DNA from 3 places in the Fictibacillus nanhaiensis genome. Region 3 is predicted to be linked to each of the others. Evidence: riboswitches for the same ligand, from Rfam matches in the RefSeq annotation. Region 3 holds a riboswitch; each other region holds the start of a gene.
What was found. Region 3 has a riboswitch for S-adenosylmethionine ahead of ACFS5O_RS13485 (alpha/beta hydrolase). Riboswitches for the same ligand answer to the same signal wherever they lie in the genome.
Positions count from the first base shown of each region.

Region 1 (7,215 bases), 110 kb from region 3:
TTTGCGAGTGAAAGTCCTTCCATTGCATCTTTCGCATAAAGAACCATTCCTTCGTATTCCTTAGATATCTTTGTATCGGTGAATTTCCTTGATAAGGCTGCACCACCGACTAATATAGGCGTAGAGATGTTCGCTTCACGCATGTCATTTGCAGTTAAGACCATCTGCTGAGCGGATTTAACAAGCAACCCGGAGAGACCGATGATGTTAGGTTGTTCTTTTCTAATCGCTTCAATCAATTCTTGAGACGTTACTTTAATGCCTAAATCAACTACTTTAAAACCATTGTTGCTCAATATGATGTCTACCAGGTTTTTACCGATATCATGCACGTCACCTTTAACGGTTGCGAGAAGAACTTTTCCTTTTGATGCAGACTCATCATTCGTTTCCATGAATGGCTCTAAAAAGGCAACAGAAGCTTTCATGACCTCTGCACTCTGAAGAACTTCTGCAACGATTAACTGATTATCGTTAAAAAGTCTGCCCACTTCTTTCATGCCATCCATTAATGGTCCATTAATGATGCCTAACGGTGTAGCGTACTGTTTTAAAGCCATTTCTAAATCAGGAATCAAACCCTCTTTTGTACCTTCTAAAATGTAATAGTGAAGCCGCTCTTCTAATGTCATATCAGGCAGCTTTGATTTGACTTCTTTTTTCTTTCCTCTATAAAAGTCTGTAAAAACAGATAAAGTTTCTTCAGTTGTACGAAATAATAGATTTTCTGCCATTTCAATCTCTTCTGGTGCAATAGAGGCAAAACGTTCTAGCTTTTCTGTATTTACGATGGCATAATCGAGTCCCGCTTGTGTGCAATGATATAGGTATACAGCATTTAATACTTCACGACCGACTGGTGGCAAACCAAAAGATACGTTACTGACACCAAGGATAGTTAAGCACTTTGGAAATTGTTTCTTAATTAATCGTATCCCTTCAACTGTTGCATGGGCGGATCCGATATACTGATCATCACCAGTTCCAACAGGAAATACGAGTGGATCGAATATGATGTCTGAAGGTGAAACGTTATATTTATCCACTAAAAGGTCATACGATCTCTTAGCGATTTTCAGTTTTCGTTCTGCAGAAACACCCATACCTGTTTCATCGATCGTTCCAACAACAACTGCCGCTCCATATTTATGAAGAAGCGGGATCACCTTTTCAAACCGTTCTTCACCGTCTTCTAAATTAATCGAATTGATGATGGCTTTTCCTTGTGAATACTTTAAAGCTAGCTCGATAACATCCTCATCCGTAGAGTCGATGACAAATGGAATTTTCACTTTCTTAACCGCTTCTTTCATGAACTTCTCCATGTCGCTTAATTCATCCCGGTCAGGGTCAGCTAAACAAACGTCGAGTACATGGGCACCGCCTTTCACTTGGGCTCTTGCAATTTCAGCCGCTTCTTCAAACTTCCCCTCAGCAATTAACCGTTTAAATTTTCGTGATCCGATAACATTTGTTCTTTCTCCTACCATGATCGGTCTTAACGTTGGATCATCATAGATAAATGGTTCGATTCCTGAAACCATATGAATATCGTTTACTTGCAGTTGACGTGGTATATAGTTCTTCATAACTTTTGATAGTGCTTCAATATGAGCAGGTGTCGTTCCACAGCAACCACCAACGATATTTAGCCACCCTTTTTGAGCAAATCCGGATAGCTTAGCGGCTAATGATTCTGGTGTTTCATGATAATTTCCATCTTCATCAGGAAGTCCTGCGTTCGGATAACAGCTTACTGCTGTAGTAGACAAGTTGGACAGGGAACGTATGTGATCTTGCATGAATTCAGGACCTGTCGCACAGTTTAATCCCACTGCAATCGGGTTCATATGTTTCAGCGAGATATAAAAAGCCTCAATCGACTGACCCGCGAGTGTGGTTCCCATCGGTTCAATCGTTCCAGAAACCATGAGCGGGATTCTTTTTCCCGTTTGTTCAATCGCTTGCTCGATTCCTAAAAAACCAGCTTTTACATTGAGCATATCTTGGCTTGTCTCTAAGAGGAGAAGATCCGCACCTCCGTCAATCAATCCTCGTGCTTGTTCGGCATAAGCTTCTCTTAACGCATCAAACGTCGTTCCGCCCGTAACACTGAGCGTTTTTGTGGTCGGCCCGAGTGAGCCCGCAACAAAACGAGGCCACTGTTCTGTTGAAACTGCATCAACGGCTTTTCTTGCAATTTCTGCTCCAAGCTTATTGATCTCATAAGCTCTATGTCCGAGTGTGTATTCATCCAGTACAAGATTCGTACCGCCGAATGTATTCGTTTCAACGATATCCGCGCCGGCCTTAAGATATTTATAATGAATGGATTCGATCACATGGGGTGCCGTTACATTTAAATACTCATTACAACCGTCATACGCCTCACCGCCAAAATCTTCTGGAGTGAGATTGGCTTCTTGAAGCATCGTTCCCATCGCACCATCCATGATTAAGATCTTTGATTCTAGCTGCTTTTCTATTGATGACTTAGGCATTCTGTGACCTCCTGGCTAATAGTGATGGATGGTTAGCTCGTGCATATTGTGCTAATTCTACGGTCAGCTCGTAACGGATAAATGGTGTGATCAGATAAATGCCATTAAAGAGTTCCATAGCTGTGTCTAATAACGACTTGGCAATCAATAAGCCTTCTTCGCACGCCTGTTTTGGATCATCTTTATACTTGCCCATGCGATCACGCACAGAATCAGATAGTTTAATTCCAGGAACTTCATGGTGAAGAAACTCTGCGTTTCGCGAAGAAGTTAATGGCATGATCCCAATATAGATCGGTTTATCAATATGTTTTGTTGCTTCATATGTTTCAATAAGTCTTTGCTCTGAAAAAACAGGCTGGCTGATAAAGTAATCTGCGCCATAAGCAATCTTTTTCTCTAACCGCTCAACTGCTTTGTCAATGGACCGGATGTTAGGGTTAAAAGCCGCTCCCACCGTAAAGGATGTTTTTTCTCCAAGCTCTTTACCTGAAAGTGATAACCCTTCATTAAACTGTTTGATGAGCTTAATAAGTTCGAAGGAGGTGACATCATAAACAGATGAAGCACCTGGGAAATCTCCGACGCTTGCGGGATCTCCAGTCACAGCTAGTACTTCATGTATTCCATGCGTGTGAAGTCCCATCAAGTGAGACTGAAGGCCGATTAAGTTTCTGTCACGGCACGTAATATGAACGAGCGGGCGAAGGTTAAGTTGGGACTGCACAATCGACCCTAATGCAGAGTTGCAAACACGTGGAGAAGCAAGTGAATTATCAGCGAGGGTAAGTGCGTCGATTCCCGCTTCTTTTAACGCCTTGGCTCCTTCCATAAAACGCGATGTATCTAATTTACGTGGTGGATCTAATTCAACAATAATGGATTGCTTCTTTTTTACTTCTTCACTTAGTGGAACATACTTAGGTTTTGATGCTGATTGAATGACAATCTTTTGCTTTCTTTGTTTCACTTCTTTTTCTGTTACAGGCTCTAAATTTTTAAGTTCACTTGAGAAGGCACGAATATGGGCAGGCGTCGTACCACAACATCCGCCTAATAGACGAACCCCTTGCTGCCTGAACAAATGGGCACATTCTTTAAAATAATCCGCGTCCCCTTCATACTTAAAACGGCCATCTGTATAAGAAGGAAGCGACGCATTAGGAAACGCTGAAAGATAAGCCTGATTTGGTAATGGAACTTCCTCAAGTGTCATCAGCATGTGATAAGGTCCAAGGCGACAGTTTACCCCCACGACATCAGCACCTAAGTTCTCAAGCCGGTTCAAAGCATCTGAAATCGGCGTGCGGTCCTGCATAAAGCCGACTTCCTGCAATGACACTTGAGCAATGATTGGAAGAGATGTTTCTTTTCTAGCAATCTCTAAAACTGTTTCTAGTTCTTCCAGGTCATAATACGTTTCTAATTGGATGCCGTCTACATTCTCCATCAACAAACAATACAGCTGCTCACGAAAACTGCGCTTGATTTCATCCAGAGAAATGCTATTTGGTTTAATGCCGCGTATTCCACCAATCGTACCTACAACATATTCGTTATGAGCCGCTGTTCTAGCAATATGAACAGCCGCTTTATTGATCTCTTTCACATGATCTTGAAGTCCGTAACGTTCAAGCTTCGAATAGTTTGCTGCATACGTATTCGTTTGAATGATATCAGCACCTGCATCTAAATAAGCGCGGTGGATGTTATAGATCTGTTCTTCTTGAGAAAGATTTAACTCTTCATAACAGAAGTCAGATCCATACGAATACAAAAGCGTTCCCATCGCACCATCACCGATTAGGATCTTGTTTTGTTCTAAGTCTGTGATTAAACTCATGATAGCCTCCTCTATAAAAATAAAAAGCCTTCTATAAAAGAAGACTTTTTTAAGCGTCGGGGTCTTCTTATCTTTACAAGTTCAACATTTGAACTCGCAGGAATTAGCACCTTTTCAGCTTGTAGCTGCTGGTTGCTGAGGTTTCATAGGGCCGCTCCCTCTACCTCTCTTGATAAGGATTTATTCATTTATTGGTTCATTTACTAATTTGCGTTCTATTATCTTTAATAATTCCTGTTTATACGAGCGTTGTTTTTCTACGTCATATAAAAACGACTGATCTGTTAGCTTTGTTAATAAGTCTTTTCGATATTTTTCCGGAAATTCCTTCTTAATGATGGATCTGCATTGGAATAAAAAATCTAAATACGTTTCATAGTCTTCACTGTATTTTTGCTGAAGCTCTTTTTTTATAGATTTAGATAGACTTGGACTAGCTCCAGAGGTGGAAACAGAGAGTATAAGCTTACCTCTTTTTACGACACTGGGAACAATAAAATTGCCAAGGTGCGGTTGATCCGCCATATTCACAAGCTGTTTTGAACTTGCCTGTGCTGCAATCCAAGAGTTAACCTCTTTGGTATTGGTCGCTGCAATGATTAAAAATGCTTTCTCCAAATCTTCACGTTTCACTTCTCTTTCAATCCAAGTCAGCTTTTTTTCTGCATGCCATTCCTGAATCTCGTTAACAACAGTTGGACTGATTACAGTAATGATTGCTTCTTCATTCAATAAATCATTAATTTTCCGATACGCGACTATTCCACCGCCTGCTACAACGACCGTTTTACTAGACAGGTTTACATGTATGGGATACATAGCATTCCTCACTTTTTAAGAAAATGCATATTTCTTTGTTTTAAGTGTTTCATTGATACGCGTGAGTAAAACATCTTTAAGAATAGGGTGGTAGCCAAGCGTCTCACAAAGAGTTACGTTTTGTTTAGATTGTAGCTGATAGCGGTTTATCGTCAGTTTCATCCCGTTTATTAATAGCCCTGAAAATAGAAGATAAGGCACAACGATGATTTGTTCAAATAACTCGCGACTATTCCATAGAGCCTCTTCAAAGCTCGGTACCGAACCGGTTAAAAAACAAGCTTGAATACTAGGAATTCCGTAATGGTTTTGAACGTTAGCCGCTATTGCATCTAGATCCCGCTTTACATCTTGATCCGTGCTGCCTCTTCCCACCAGCAAGATATGTGTATTTTCACTTAAACTAACTGTACTTTTCGTGATCTTCTCCCACAACAAATGCGAAATGGCTTCGTGTACACCGAATGGACGCCCGTAAATCACTTCAACTCCTGGATGTTGATTCTGCAAGTGGTGAAGTTCGTTTGGAATATCTATTTTTATATGATTAGCACATAGTAAGAACACAGGAATCACAGAGATACTCGTTGCTCCTTTTTGTATACACGTTTCGAAGCCTTGGGTAATAGAGGGTTCAGCAAGCTCTAAAAAACAAATCTCTTTGATAGGCACATCTACTTGTGCCATACAAAGTCTCACAAATTCTTCCGCTTCCATACGACCTTTTGCCAGTCTTGTACCGTGACAGATAAAGAGCAATGCCTTCATTTACAGAGCCTCTCTAACGGCAGCGAGCTTACTCGGTTCTTCATGCAGCTTTTCAAACCATTTCAGTTCACTGCGAAGTCGAACAACTTCACCGACAATGATCATGCTCGGATTCTCAATTTGTTCTTTAACCACGATTTCCTCAATCGTATCCAGTGTACCTGTAACGGTTCGTTGATTTTCTAAAGATCCCCACTCCACAAGGGCTACTGGTGTTTCTTTGCTTTTTCCGTGTCTCGTCAACTGTTCGCAAATATAACCTAGGTTGCCGACTCCCATATAGATCGCTAACGTATCAATGCCGTTCGCTAGACTTTCCCATTTCAGTTCATCTTCTTCACCTTTTTTACGATGGCCGGTAACGACCGCAAAGCTTGAAGCGATGTTACGATGTGTTACGGGAATTCCCGCATAGGCAGGTGCTGCAATCCCTGATGTTATTCCAGGAATCACCTCAAACGGAATACGACTTTTTGCAAGTGTTTCTGCTTCTTCTCCGCCTCTTCCAAACACGAAGGGGTCACCGCCTTTTAGCCGAGTTACTACTTTTCCTTTTTGAGCGTGTTTAACTAAGAAACTGTTGATTGTTTCTTGCTTCATGAAATGGTAGTTTGGCAGTTTACCGCAATAAATTAAGTCGCAGTCCGGTCTTGCATAAGAGAGCAATTCTTTATTCACTAATCGATCATATAAAATGACATCCGCTTCCTGAATACAACGCAGACCTTTTACGGTTATCAATCCTGGATCTCCAGGGCCAGCTCCGACAAGATATACTTTTCCCATCATCATCACTCCTTAAGGATTTAATATCGTTTCACGTTCATAAAGCACGAACCCGTTGCCCGTACGAATTCTTTTCTTTTCATAAAGAGAGATCTCATCAACTTCAGGCTGTTTCAAAAAATACTTCTCGAGCTCGATGTCAACCAACTGAAAAGCCTGTTCATCTGTTGAAGCGGCTATCACAACGGGTATAACCGTTGATTTTGAAATGACTTCAAATCTGTATAAATACATAGCGAGACTCCTTTTTATGAGACTTTTTCTTCTAATTCTTCAGCAATTCGGTCCAGTTCTTTTTGAAGCTGTTCTAACCCAAGTCGGTTTATATAGTCAAAAAAGCTTTCTGCTGGAAGTTTTGTATTTTTAAATACAGTAAGGAAACGGAAAAGTACTTCGTCTAACGAATCCGCACGGAACTTTCCTTTTAGCTTTTCGTTAAACTTTCCGCCATCATCAAGTGTGCCTCCTACATAAATCTCAAAGGCTTGAACCATCTTT
Region 1 is NZ_JBHUPF010000006.1:2,014,328-2,021,542, reverse strand. It holds gene metH (methionine synthase) at 1-2,501, opposite strand, end outside; gene ACFS5O_RS14030 (bifunctional homocysteine S-methyltransferase/methylenetetrahydrofolate reductase) at 2,494-4,344, opposite strand; SAM riboswitch class I at 4,409-4,523, opposite strand; gene ACFS5O_RS14025 (NAD(P)-binding protein) at 4,525-5,163, opposite strand; gene ACFS5O_RS14020 (sirohydrochlorin chelatase) at 5,179-5,931, opposite strand; gene cobA (uroporphyrinogen-III C-methyltransferase) at 5,932-6,717, opposite strand; gene ACFS5O_RS14010 (DUF3906 family protein) at 6,730-6,951, opposite strand; gene ACFS5O_RS14005 (nitrite/sulfite reductase) at 6,966-7,215, opposite strand, start outside.
Region 1: it holds a riboswitch for S-adenosylmethionine, as region 3 does, so the genes downstream of both, ACFS5O_RS14030 (bifunctional homocysteine S-methyltransferase/methylenetetrahydrofolate reductase) here and ACFS5O_RS13485 (alpha/beta hydrolase) in region 3, are expected to answer to the same signal.

Region 2 (7,215 bases), 990 kb from region 3:
GTATTGCATAGCTAAGAAAAGACCAGCTTGTGCACGCTCATCAACTTCCATATCTAAAAGGTCTTCTCCGTTGAACGTAACTTTACCAGAAGTCACTTCATATTTAGGGTGTCCCATTAACGCTGCAGAAAGAGTAGACTTTCCTGTTCCGTTAGGTCCCATGATCGCGTGGATTTCTCCACCATTTATTTCGAGATCTAACCCTTTAATAATCTCTTTATCTTCAATAGATACACGAAGATCTTCAATCTTTAAATTAGGTGCTGACATAATACAACCTCCATTAAGAAATCATTCTCAAGATTTTGATAAAAGGCACAAAATAGCCATTCTCAATTTATTCTCATTCTAATCTTATAACAAATGAAATGTATGTTCAAGGGAACGAGCTGTTTACTTTTCCATTGTTGTCATAATATCTGTTCATCAGTCTTCATATTTGAAAAAAGGCTGACCCATGAGGCAGTAAACCACCTGATGAATCAGCCTTTTGAAATTTTAAGTTCATATGTTACGGCGTATGGTATCTATTTGCATCTGCCGCTATTTCTAATCCTTTTTTGTATTCCTTATCTCGGACCTTCTCAACGTCTAACCTTTTTTCCAAATCCCTCTCATACTCTGCAAAACCACAGCCATGTGACTGGTGCATTGCTTTTTCCATCTCGGACGTATGTTTTACTTTAATGGGGTGGATAATGAATCAATCCTTTCAAAGTTAAAGTTATTTACTAATGTTAGCGTATCAGCAACACTCGTTTCACTCAAACTGTTATCCATGTAAAATCACCCCGCATAAGCGTGCATAATGATTCCTATTGAAAACAGATGGGACGTTCTGTGTAATCCTGCTAAATGCGCTACATTACTTCCATTACCTTCTTAGGATGATTTCAAAACATGAAAAGTGTGGAAATTAGACATTCCATTAATGACGAGGTTTATTTAATTCCTTAATGCACTCTTGAACGAGGGTCACACCTTGGCTCATAGCGGCTCCCCCACCAAATGCAGCAGAAACTCCCACAGCTTCAAGGATTTCATTTTCTGAACACCCTTGATCTAAACATCCTTTTGTGTGGTAGATGATACAATACTCATCTTGCGAATAGATACTGATCCCTAAAGCGATCAACTGCTTATACTTCTCTGAAATCTCACCCTCTTTAAAGCAATGGCGTGTAAATTCATTATAAGCATGTGTAAGTTCAGGCATGTTCTCATTATATTTTCCTAAGCCTTCTTTATAGCGGATCAGGTGATATTGTGTTGAATTCGATCCCGGTAGTGGCTGCTCTTCTTGTTTCATTTCATTCACTCCTGTCAAAATAGTAAACAGGTTTAGTATGAGTTATTCATAAGCCGGTTATGTAATAAACATTCGTAAGTTTTTTTCCGAAAAGCCTATAAATGATGTTTGGAGGACTATAAAAGTATTTGAGGGACCATAAATAAAGTTCAATGGCTTATAAAATACTTTAAAGGACTAAGATGTTGTAGGTTCATTTTTACTCACAAAAAAAGAACTGACTTTAACAAATAAGTCAGTTCTTTCTCAATCACTATTCTGTTACTGGCACTACTGCACCTTCATATTTCTTTTTAATGAAGTCTTGGATCTCTTTAGAACGCAGTACTTCCACTAAAGCTTTAACAGACTTCTTATCTTTATCTCCTTCACGAACGGCAATGATATTCACGAACGGAGAATCAGACCCTTCTAAGGCGATCGCATCTTTCTGAGGATTCAATCCTGCATCGATCGCGTAGTTTGTGTTGATTAGAACCGCATCGCCTTCACCGTTCTTATATGCTTTTGGAAGCATTCCTGCATCAACGTCTGCTTTAAATTTAAGCTTCTTAGGATTTTCAACAACATCTTTAATCTGTGCCTCTGCTCCGGCACCTTCTTTCACTTTAATCAAGCCTTCTTTTTCAAGTAAGCCAAGCATACGGCCATGATCAGCTACAGAGTTAGACATGATAATTGTTGCGCCTTCAGGCAGTTCATCCAGTGATTTGTATTTTTTGGAATAGACACCGATCGGCTCAAGGTGGATCCCACCCGCGTTCTCGAATTTGTAACCATGGTCTTTCATTTGAGACTCTAGATAAGGAACGTGCTGAAAGTAGTTCGCACCGATTTCTTTTTCATCTAAAGATTTGTTCGGCAACACATAATCTTGGAACGTTTTGATCTCAAGTTCGATACCCTTTTCTTTTAAAAGAGGCTTTGCTTCTTCTAGAATTTCAGCATGCGGTACGTTTGATGCACCTACTACAATCTTCTCGTCGCTGATTCCACCTTCTGTTTTGTTCCCACAAGCAGCAAGTGCCGCAACAAGAACGGTTAATACAAGAACAGATAATACTTTTTTCATATGAAATTCCTCCTTGTTGTCAAAAAAACAATTATCTCTTATCTAACGCTGTTGTAATTCGATCTCCAATCCACTGGATAACGAAGACAATGACCAAGATCAGTGCTGTTGAAATTAACGTAACATCTGCGTTGTCTCTTTGGTAACCTTCCATGTAAGCCAAGTTTCCTAAGCCGCCAGCACCAACAACTCCAGCCATTGCCGTATAACTTACGAGCGCGATCGCAGTAACAGTGATTCCTGAAACAAGAGCCGGTGTGCTTTCTGGAATAAGAACTTTAAATATGATCTGAGCGTTTGTAGCACCCATCGATTTGGCCGCTTCGATAACCCCTTTATTAATCTCTCTCAAAGCGATCTCAACCATACGTGCATAAAATGGTGCAGCACCTACGATTAGAGCTGGAAGCGCAGCTTCAGCGCCTAACATCGTTCCTACAATCAAGCGTGTGAATGGAATCAATAAGATGATTAAGATAATAAACGGAATCGATCGAAAGACGTTAACGATTATGGCAATGATGCTATTTAAAAACTTATTTCCCCACAAGTTTCCTGGAGAAGTTAAGAATAACGCTAATCCGAGAGCGAGCCCTAAGAAAAATGTAATGACAACTGAGATAGCCGACATATATAACGTTTCTTTTGTAGCTTCTAATAGAACGTCCCATTGAACATTTGGGAACCATGTACTAAGCATTATGAATCACCTCTACTTCAACCTGCACACTATTTAAAAACTCCATTGCACGAGCTAGTGCAGGTTCTGTACCTTTTATCTGAATAAACAACGTCCCATAAGGTCCATTCTGAGTCTGAGTAATCTTCCCTTGAAGAATATTAACATCCACTTCATACTTACGAATCAATTCTGTGATTAAAGGCTGTCCCGCTCGTCCACCGATGAAAGTCAGCTGAACGATTCGACCTTCAGGAAATTCAGAAATGAACTGTTTAATCGTATCTACCGTTTCTTCAGGTTCTGTTACTTGTTTCACAAAATCCTTCGTAATAGGTTCTGTCGGATTTTTAAAGACGTTTAAAACATCGCCTTCTTCTACCACTCTACCTTGCTCCATAACAGCTACACGGTGACAGATTTTTCTGATGACATGCATCTCATGAGTGATAAGAACAATTGTCAGATCTAACTTTTTATTGATCTCAACAAGTAGATCCAGAATGCTGTCTGTTGTTTTAGGATCGAGTGCTGAAGTGGCTTCATCACATAAAAGAACTTTCGGCTCATTAGCAAGAGCACGCGCAATACCTACACGCTGCTTTTGCCCCCCACTTAGTTGTGATGGATAGGAACCACCACGACCTTCTAATCCTACAAGATCGATCAACTCATCAACACGCTGTTTGATTTTAGCTTTTGGATAACCCGCAATTTCAAGAGGAAAAGCGATGTTTTCTCTTACTGTGCGAGACCATAACAAGTTAAAATGCTGAAAGATCATAGAGATTTCTTGTCTGGCTTCTCTAAGTTTTTTCGATGACAACTCAGACATGTTTTTGCCACCGATCGTAACTGTACCGCTAGTCGGACGCTCCAACATGTTAAGGATTCGGATCAATGTACTCTTACCCGCGCCACTGTAACCAATAATTCCGTATATTTCTCCTTGCTTTATGTTTAAATCTACCGTATCAACTGCCTTTACTTCACCATCTTTGGTTTGAAAGACTTTACGGACTGACTGTAAATTAATCAAGATTCTTACCTCATTTCTTATCTAAAATATTGCTATCTTCAGCATACAATGTTGCTTTTGAACGTGGTTGATCTCCATTTCAGGATGCTCGCTTTCCGCGGGGCGACCGGTGAGCCCCTTGCCGCTTTGCGCCCTTAAGGGTCTCACCTGACCGCTCGTCCCACAGGAGTCTCGCACCTTCCACTCCAATCAACTACTCAGTGATGTCTTAACTAAACATCAACTTGTAATCACTTTAGGATAAACAACAAAAAATGCCTCTCTGCTTCAATATGAGCAGAAAGGCATATTATATTCTATGCACGTTCTCCTCATCTCCCAAGACTACTTAAAGCCTTGCAGGAATTGGCACCTTTCTAGTTCACCATTCATAAGAATGCAATGATCTAGCGGTTGCCGGGTTTCATAGGGCCAGTCCCTCCACCTCTCGTGATAAGTAAAAAAGTGTTACTTTATTAAGTTAAAGCGATGCATTTATGAATCACTGTGAAGAATATTATCATCCTTGTCGATTCGTGTCAAATATTTTTAGCAGTTCGAACTAATACCCCAGCAGAGATTTCTTCCCAATGGGAACTCAAGTAAAAAATCGCTTCCCATTTTAAGCGTTGTCTCAGTGTACCTTGGAACTCAATCATCTCTTGTCTCAATAATGTGCTAAGCTTCATTTTCCCTTCAAGTAACAACGATAGATACTTCGGATTTCCTGTAAACGTGACTGTTCTGTTCCGCTCTCCTTCTCTGTATTCAATTTTCAGTGTGGTGTCATCCTTACATTTAAAACTGGGCTTTACCGGAATATTATAAAGAGAAAGATATGGACTTTTTGCGATTTGACTTTCAAAGTAGCGAATATCCAACATTAAAAATCCCCCCGAATTGGTTGTTACTTCACCGATTCTAGAGGAATATTCATATACCTTTATAAACCCTTCGACAGCCAGAAGGAATCGTAATTGGTTTTACGACACGTTATCTCATAATTAGTGTTTATGTTTCTTTTCTTGCTTATCATTTTCATGTCTTTGATCATCTTTTTTAGTTTCGTTTCTATTATTTTGCTTGTTGTAGTTCTTATCCTGCTGTTTGTTTTCTTTTCTTTGTTCTTTTGGTTGTTTAAAGTTCTTACCGTTTTTTTGGGACCTCGCAGGATCCTTCATCATTTTAGGTTCTACTTTTTTCTCTTGTTGCTTAAGACCATTTTTGTTATTAGACTTGATGTTTTTGTTGCGTTCTTCATCATTTCGTTTTTCGTTCGTAACCTTTTGAGGTTTAACAAGGTTTTCTTTAGACTCTTTAACCGAATGTTGTTTAGCTTCTTTTTTCATACGTTCATCAGAAGACTTTCCTTTGACTTCATGTGGTGCAGCCTTAATTTTACGTGGATGGGGAACAGATTTAATATCTTTAGAAGAAGTGGCATTTACCTTAAGTTCTTGAAACTTCACTTCTTTAATCTTTTCTTCTTTAAGTTGTTTGTCGTTCTTCGTTGCTTCTTGAAAAGCTGTGTATTTACCAGAAGATACGCCTAGTTGTTTTGCTTTTTTTCGAACTTCATGGTTCGTTTCAGAAACAGTAATGGCTACAGGATACTGAACGACGGCTTTCTTCACAATAGCGTTCAGCGCCTGATCTAATTCCTGCTTGGTTTTCTTATCACTCGATTTATCAGATACTGTAGTGATCAACATGGATTGATTTTCTTCCATATAGCCTTCTGATTGATAAGCTTTAATGAGTTGATCCGCAAATACTTCAAACGGCAAACGATCGTCAGTAGAAAAATTGTATTTCTTAACGATCTGTTTAGCTTCATCGTTAAAAGCATCCATTTCAACAACTCTCATTTCGTCGTCAACGCCAACCTCGAGGCTTGGATTGATATCAAAGCTAACATATGCAGCCGCAGCGGAATGGCTGCTATTCGGCATGAGACCCGAAAGAAAAAGAAAGGCGATCAAAGCTGCGACTGAAAACGAAATGGACGGCAACACAAAAAGACTTCTTTTTTTGTTTGAAAAATAAGAAGCCTGGTATTCATTACCTACAAGAGGTCTTTTTCCTGCTGGTACTCTTACTGTCACGAAGGTTCCGTCCTTCATAAGAAGAGTTGCTTTTTTATTCTGAACTTCAATAACGATGCCGCTGCCGTTCTTCAATGATATCCCTCCCGCATGTAGCAGGATCAGTATAAATTTACAGGCAAGAGAACATCGCATTCCCTTGCCGGTAACCTTATTTACCTCACCTTATGGCTGAATGTATGATTTCAGCGCTTGAAAATCGCCTAAATATATAAGTGAAACTGCTATTATATACTTTCGATTTCTCTCTATGGTTTTACGACTACAGGATACCATATTTAATAAATCTTTTATTGGTAATTGCTTTTTTTCTTTTAAAAACGCGGCAAGTTCTTCGTTCTCAGCTAAAAGACGTGCGATTTCTTTTGCATTTTCACGTGCATCCACATGTTTCGGACAATGCTTACTTAGTACTTTAAAGTTCAGTCCGAACGTTTTTAATAGCTTTTGGTACTCTTCAATTTCATAAACCCGATTCTCTACTTGAATCTGGTCTTCGAAATGATCCATCGCAGCTTTTTGTTCAGCATAACTTTCTTCTAAACGACCTTCTTCGTCTTCCTCATCGGGTTGCAAAAAGATCAATCGGTTCTGGCGGACTTCTTTACGGATATAATCAATGACTCTGCGACGAATAACCATATCAGCAAAAGACAAGAAACGGCTTCCTTGACCTTCTTGGTATTGATCTATCGCTTCGTTGAAGGCAAAAAGACCTACACTAAACTCGTCCATCGTACGATCTATATATTGACTGCATACTTTTGATGTTACTTTTTTAATGAATGGTTGGTAATCACCAATCAGTTCATTTCTAAGTTTTTCATCGTCTCTTGCTTGGATCGTTAGAACTTTATCTTCTATGCTCGTTAATTTATTACTCGATAATTTATTTTTCCCCATCGGGAATACTGCATTTAAATTTAAAGATGCCATGATTATCAATCACCTCAGTTAAAAAATTGCTTTGCCTTTTGTTTCGTTTATTAGTGAATCGTATATTTTTATTTTAAAAATAAAATCATTCTTATT
Region 2 is NZ_JBHUPF010000006.1:910,208-917,422, reverse strand. It holds gene sufC (Fe-S cluster assembly ATPase SufC) at 1-270, opposite strand, end outside; gene ACFS5O_RS20335 (YuzK family famiily protein) at 512-652, opposite strand; gene ACFS5O_RS08160 (carboxymuconolactone decarboxylase family protein) at 929-1,309, opposite strand; gene ACFS5O_RS08155 (MetQ/NlpA family ABC transporter substrate-binding protein) at 1,563-2,381, opposite strand; gene ACFS5O_RS08150 (methionine ABC transporter permease) at 2,413-3,081, opposite strand; gene ACFS5O_RS08145 (methionine ABC transporter ATP-binding protein) at 3,074-4,099, opposite strand; SAM riboswitch class I at 4,408-4,538, opposite strand; gene ACFS5O_RS08140 (hypothetical protein) at 4,618-4,962, opposite strand; gene ACFS5O_RS08135 (anti-sigma-I factor RsgI family protein) at 5,083-6,258, opposite strand; gene sigI (RNA polymerase sigma-I factor) at 6,349-7,119, opposite strand.
Region 2: it holds a riboswitch for S-adenosylmethionine, as region 3 does, so the genes downstream of both, ACFS5O_RS08145 (methionine ABC transporter ATP-binding protein) here and ACFS5O_RS13485 (alpha/beta hydrolase) in region 3, are expected to answer to the same signal.

Region 3 (7,215 bases):
AATACCCTTTTCCTTTAAAAGCGGCTTCGCTTCTTCTAATATTTCAGCGTGTGGTACATTTGATGCCCCAACTACCAACTTTTCTGTTTTTTCTCCACCACTTGTGGATGAGCCACAAGCTGCTAATGCGAATACCACCAAACTTGCGAGTAATACTTGAATGATTCTTTTCATGATCTGATCCCCTATCCATTATTTTCTATATAACCTTTGATAAAAGCTCTCTTAAGAGGTGGTACAAAAAAAGCCTCCTGATCTCATAAAAGAGACAGAAGGCTTCTCGAAAAACATTTCCGATTATCCTCTCATCTCTCAGTGTGACCACTGTTAGATTTAGCACCGTTTTCATATTGGCTGTTCAACATGAATGGTTGCCGGGCTTCATAGGGCTAATTCCCTCCACCTGCTCTCAATAAGAGTATTCCTATCAAATTACTTAGTATTATTACAGGTATTCAACAAGTTGTCAAACACTTTTTTTCAAATTATTCTGAACAGGTACTGTTACGTTCGTTAACAACCATTCTGAAGTGGCAGTTATAAGCTTGTCAAAATGCTTAATAGAAGAATACGTATGATTTGCACCTTCTATTAGAAACATGGAAGTTGTACCTCTCATTGCTCTAATAGAGTGTTCATAATAATCCAAACAATAATTACAAGAAATAACTGGGTCACTCGTTCCATGGATAAACAGTGCGTTTCCACTAAATTGCTGGATAGCCTCTAGTGGCGAATAAGACTCAAGTGAAAACAAAAATTCTTCTGTTATGGCATACCCTAAGTGATCAACAACAGCGTGCTCTCCGTTGTAACCAACGATTTCTTTAATATCGGCAAATGGATTTCCTACAGCCGACCACGTGATAACATTATGAACTCGATCATCATCCGCTGCCGTGCAAGCCGCAACAGCTCCACCTAAACTATGACCAATTAAAGTTATAGAACGTTCCTCAACACTAGGGAGTTTGCTTCCAAAAGAAATTACTTCCTTTGTCTGATCAATAAAACAGGCAAATTCATTTTCTCCATACTCCCCTTCACTCTCACCGCAGCCTGCATAATCGAAACGCAATACAGCATATCCAAGTTTAACAAGAGCTTGAGCCGTTTTTACAAATAAACGATCAACGCCAATTCGTGTACTTGTAAAACCGTGGCAGATAATAATTAACGGAGTCTTCTTTTCACCTACCCCATTTGCCTGAGGTAAATGAAGGGTGTGAGCCAGTTTTCTTCCCTTCCACCATATACAATCCGATGCCACCATATCACCCACTCCTTTTCTTATAAAATACCTTTAATCGCAATCGTCTTATCTTGCCTTATAAAAAACAAAAAACCATGTTCCCTTTGAGAACACGGTTTCATACTAAAATATCCGTTCGTTCTCTCATCTCTCAGCAAAGAATGCTGTTAGATTTAGCACCGTTTCGGTCAAAACCTTTCATGTTTCGCCGATGGTTGCCGGGCTTCATAGGGCTAAATCCCTCCGCCTGCTCTTAATAAGAGTTTGGTTATTCATTTAATGATAATCATAGGCTACTCGCTCATGGTTGTCAATGTTATATATCATAACGGTACATTCCACCTTAGAGAATATTTTTATGTGCCAAGGAAATGCTAATGGAATGTAGTAGGTTCACGACGTATTAACGAACGGGTGATATCAATGATATTTTTTAAGAAAAAAAAGAAAAATCAACAACAAGAAGCTAAATCAAATTCTACAAAAGGTACATTGACATTTCCAGAACTCATGAAAAAGCTGACCGCTTCAGCCGACTTTTCTACTGTGAAGCAAACATCTCTTAGCACCTTCTATATCTCTTATTATAAAACACTTGTAAATCCCGAATTTCTTCATCGTGATTTATTACCGTATATAACAGAAATGCCTCTAAAAAATTTAGACGATATCCAGAAGCATCTACCTTTAGATGGAATGGTCAAATCGAATGATGTTCATGACATCGCGAACAAAGTAACAGAAGGCTTTATTCTCATTCAAATGAATAAAGGCGACCCAGAAGGTTTGCTCGTTCCCAGTCTGTCGACTGAAAACAGGCAGATTTCGATTCCTGAAACCGAATTTAGTGTTGTTGGTCCAAAGGAAGCATTCGTAGAATCTTTGGATACCAATTTAAACTTGATTCGTAAAAGACTTCCTATTCCTGAATTTACAGTAAAAGAAGTGCGTGTTGGAAAACTTTCTAAAACGAGAGTTGCCATTATCTATATTGACGGAATCGCTGATGCAGAGAATGTGAACACTGCGATTCAACGTGTTAATGACATCGAATACGATCATGTCGTAGACAGTTCCTATATCAATCAAATGATCTCAGACAACGAGAACTCTCCCTTTCCACAGCTCATTGATACAGAAAGACCTGATCGAGTAGCCAGTGTTTTGTCTGAAGGGAAAGTGGCGATTATGGCTGATGGATCTCCTCATGCACTGACCGGCCCGACAACTATTGTAGAATTCTTTTCAGCTTTTGAAGACTATTTTTTAAATTGGACGCTCGCTTCTGTCTTTCGGTTGATCCGATTGATGGCGGTTATGTTTTCAGTGTTATCAACGCCGCTTTATGTTGCTGTACTAACGTTTCATTATGAGATGATTCCAGAAAATCTTTTAGCTACACTTGTGGCTTCACGTAACGATATTCCATTTCCACCTATATTAGAAGCTATCGTACTAGAACTTTCGATTGAGTTACTTCGTGAAGCTGGTGCGAGGCTACCATCTAAAGTCGGTCAAACGATCGGTATCGTTGGAGGTATCGTTATTGGAACGGCAGCGGTTCAAGCTGGTTTAACGAGTAACGTTCTTCTAATCATCGTAGCTCTAGCCGCACTCGCTTCTTTTACAACACCTGTCTATCAGATGAGTAACACGATTCGTTTGCTTCGTTTTCCCTTTTTAATATTTGCACAGTTCTTAGGTGTACTTGGTGTTGCGATCTGCTTTGCATTTATTGTTTCACATCTATTAAAACTTACTTCTCTCGGAAGACCTTACATCGCACCCCTATACCCGCTTCGTGTAAATGATTTAAAAGATGCACTCATCCGTATGCCTTTTAGTGTGCAGAACAGCCGTCCATCATCTGTTCGACCGCAAGATAAGGCGAAAATGAATAAAAAGCGCGCAAAAGAAAAACATGACATAGAAGACTAAAAAGCGAGGGGTATGTATGTCTCAGATCAGTGAAAACAAGCAGATATCACCTTATATGGCTTTTTATATGGTTACAACGATGCAGATTGGTGTAGGAATTCTTGGGTTCGAGCGATATATCGCAAAGACAGCTGGACATGATGCATGGATTTCTGTAATCATCGGGGGGCTTTTGTTCAACGTGTTGATCTGGATGATCTATCGAATCCTTTCTAGAGAAAACGCTGATATCATCGGTGTACATAGAAATTTATTTGGCAGATGGATCGGTGGTACACTAAGCTTTTTACTTTTAATTTATTTTAGTTCAACCATTCTAACTGTACTTAGAACGTATATTGAAGTGATTCAGATTTGGATCTTTCCTGAACTCGGAACACCGATCATCACCTTTATCCTATTAGGACTAGCTTATTCCTATGTTATAGGAGGAATCCGGGTTGTAGCAGGGCTCTCCGTATTAGGATTTTTTATGTCACTGCCTTTGTTCTTATTAAAATACTACGCACTTAAAAATGCACATTATACGAATTTTTTACCTATTCTTGACCATTCTTTTAGTGATTTGATGGCTGCAACAAAAGGGGTTACTCTTGATTATTTAGGTTTTGAGCTCATTTTGTTATACCTGCCTTTCTTAAAACATCCTGAAAAGTCTCAAAAATGGGCACATTTGGGTAACCTGTTTACGATGTTTACTTACCTGATCACTGTGTTTGTATCTTTTGTCTATTTTAATCAAGAGCAGCTTCAACATACGATTTGGGCGACTTTAACGCTTTGGAAAATCGTTGACCTTCCTTTTGCACAACGTTTTGAATATGCTGGAATCGCTCTTTGGCTCTTCGTAATTCTTCCTAACATCTGTATTGGTTTTTGGTCGGTTAGTCGCGGAATTCACCGGTTATATAAAATCAAGCAAAAAAGCGCACTTCGAACGATGATGTTCATAATCTTCATATGCAGTATCTTAGTCGTTGACAGGCAGCAAGTAGACATACTGAACACGAAAGTTTCTCAGATTGGTTTTTATATTCTATATGCTTACATTCCCTTTCTATTTGTGATCCAACTTATTTTAGGAAAAGGAAACGGAAAAGGAAAAGGAAGGAAAACAAGTAATGGTTAGAAAAAATATGATTATCGTTTTCACTTTATTCCTGCTAACAGGCTGTTTTCCAAGCAAGAAGATTCTTGAAGATGTTCAGCTCGTTTCCGCCGTAGGTTATGATTATAAGTCAAACAGCCAAGTGGAGTTAAACGGAATGGTAGCGATTCCACAAAGAGGTGAAGATGTCCCTCCCATTTCGGAAGTTTTCACAGCAACTACGAATACGAGCAAGATGGCAAGAGCATTGGAACAAGCTGAATCACCTAAACCATTCGAAATCGGACGCTTAGATATCGCTCTTTATAATCATCGTTTAGCTGAAAATGGTATCTATGATCTAGTAGACACACTTCAGCGTGATCCATCTTTAGGGCGCGATCTTTATATGGCAATCGTTAAAGGAAGTACGAAAACCTTACTAAAGCAACAATACCCACTCAGCGAAACACCTTCTAAGTATCTGCTTCAACTGCTTGATCAAAATATGAACGCAAACATACCAAAGTCAAACATACATGATTTTTTGTATAGATATTACGGAAAAGGAATGGATCCAAACTTGCCACTCATAGAGAAGCAAGGTGATCGAATAAGAGTAATAGGAACAGCTCTCTTAAAAGACGATAAAATGGTTGGACAATTGAAACTTGAAGATTCTTTCCTTTTAAAGCTTCTCATGGAACCCTTTGAAAAAGGCATCTATGAAGTAAAATTTAAAAATAATCAATTTTTTACGATTCAAAACCTGTCATCTAAAGTAGAGTATCAATTTAAAAACGTGAAACGCTCTCCATCAGTAGACATTTCGGTAAAAGTGAAAGGACGAGTAAGTGAAGCGCCTAAAATTCCGGTAAGTAATCCAGCTCTTATCGAGCAGCTTGAAAGTGCTACAGAAAAAGCGATGAATAAACGAACAAATAAAATCGTGAAGAAATTACAAAAAGCAAAGGTTGATACGATTGGATTAGGAGATCTTGCTAGAAGTAGAACTCGAGGATTTGATTTTAAACGTTGGGACGAACAATATCCTGACATCCCAATCAACGTTAAAGTGAAGGTGGAAATTACGCAGGCAGGGATTACGGAGTAGCCTCTAGTTTTGTGGGAATTCCAGCTTTGGATTAGTTTTGACGAGAAGTAATCTTGTGTCGAATATCGGATAAAAAATTTTATCCGTGAAATAATTAAGCTTATACGTGAATATATTGCAATTTAGCGTGATATTATTTTGAATTACCGTGGATATATGGCTAATATATCCCCTCTTGTATGTGTCGTGCGCACATTCAATTACAATGCCCACCTCAAATGGACATCACTCAAATAAAAAAGAAGCTTTTACTCAATGTTTTCAAAACGTTAAGTAAAAGCTTCTTTTATTAGTAAGTTCAGCCGCCAGAGCCTCCTGCACCAGCTCCAGCGGAAGATCGGTTTCGTTTTTCGATCGCATTTACTCCCATTACAACAGCAATTAGCTCTTCTGTTAATAAGCAATCTGAAGTGTGTTTTAACTCATAAGCAGAAGCTTGAAAAAATCCATTCACTTTTTTAAACGTCGCTACTTCCTCCTTGTTCTCATCAAAAACGGTATACTCTTTTGAAAAAGCAGGAGCTTCAATTTCATAATTTTGCACATTCGTTATGTAATGATATTTTTTAGAAAAGAACGCAAACGATGATTTTACAACACCGAGTTCCCTGCCGTCTGATTGCTTAACCACCCATTTTCCCGATAAGAAAGGAAAATTCCCTTCAATGATTACTCTTCCAGATTCATCTTCAATACTCACACCTGAAGAAAATGCGCTTCTTAGATCAAGGACACCTTGTTTCTGATGCTCTGCATTATAAATATCAGTTTTACCTGACGAGAAAAAGGTATCTTCAAAATACACACATCTTTCCATGACAACAATCCCCCTAAGTCACTTTGGCATTTATTTTTGCTGATCTTCTAACTGTTGAAGTCGCTTTTCAAGTTTCTTTCGCTTTTCTGTTCTTGAAACACAATAATGAAGGCTGTCGCAGCCATACAAAATGTAACCCATTCCATGTTATGGTCACCCCTTAATCTTCTGTAGTTCAGTAAATCTGGTATTAAAAGCGCTACTTACAAACTCTTTTTTCTCAGCATAAATTTCAATTACTTCTTTAATCTCTTCTGGCCGGTAAAACTCGTTCCGATTGTGGGCAAGCGATGGATAACCTGAACCTCGTTGGAGATAATCTGAAGAAGCAACCGAATACCATCTTTCTTCATCTAACGGTTCATCGCCTATTCTCATTTCAACGACTCTCGTTCCATCATGAACAACTTCTGCGCCTGATAAATGCAGACCACCTATATACTTCCCTCTGAAGCCTGGTCCTCTTCCATCTTGTAAGCAATGTTGAACATTAAGTGATTGTTGAACAGCTTCAAATATGTACTTCCCTTGAATCTCAAAAGATGTTGGGTTGAGGGGTGATGGGCAAATTTCGATACATTTTTTATGAGAAACGTAAGAAAAGATTCCAGCGTTAACAATCCCACTGTTGATCAAGCCTATATCGGTACTCAGCATATCCTTTAACCCATCTGCGATAAGATTTGTGAGAGGATTTTCATTGATCACATCGTGCCATAACGGTTCATCCATTCTATATAACGGTTTTCCTAAGATCTCAATTGCCGTTTCTTTGCTTCGTTTAAGAATAGAAAGAATCTCTTCATCTGATTTCGAATCTAATGTGTTATAAACAGCGGATTGTAAAAGCGTTTTGTGCGTACTGTTGATTTCAAGTTCTAGTACACCAATATGTTCACCAAAGTTCCCGGCACTTACGATGAACGTATCATTGACTACCTGAGCTTCTTTATATAAAACGTGATCATGTGCAGAAACGATCACATCTATGCAGGAGATCTCTTTTG
Region 3 is NZ_JBHUPF010000006.1:1,904,846-1,912,060, reverse strand. It holds gene ACFS5O_RS13490 (MetQ/NlpA family ABC transporter substrate-binding protein) at 1-174, opposite strand, end outside; SAM riboswitch class I at 303-419, opposite strand; gene ACFS5O_RS13485 (alpha/beta hydrolase) at 467-1,273, opposite strand; SAM riboswitch class I at 1,394-1,515, opposite strand; gene ACFS5O_RS13480 (spore germination protein) at 1,676-3,190, shown strand; gene ACFS5O_RS13475 (GerAB/ArcD/ProY family transporter) at 3,207-4,319, shown strand; gene ACFS5O_RS13470 (Ger(x)C family spore germination protein) at 4,312-5,391, shown strand; gene ACFS5O_RS13465 (LURP-one-related family protein) at 5,690-6,208, opposite strand; gene ACFS5O_RS13460 (bifunctional metallophosphatase/5'-nucleotidase) at 6,362-7,215, opposite strand, start outside.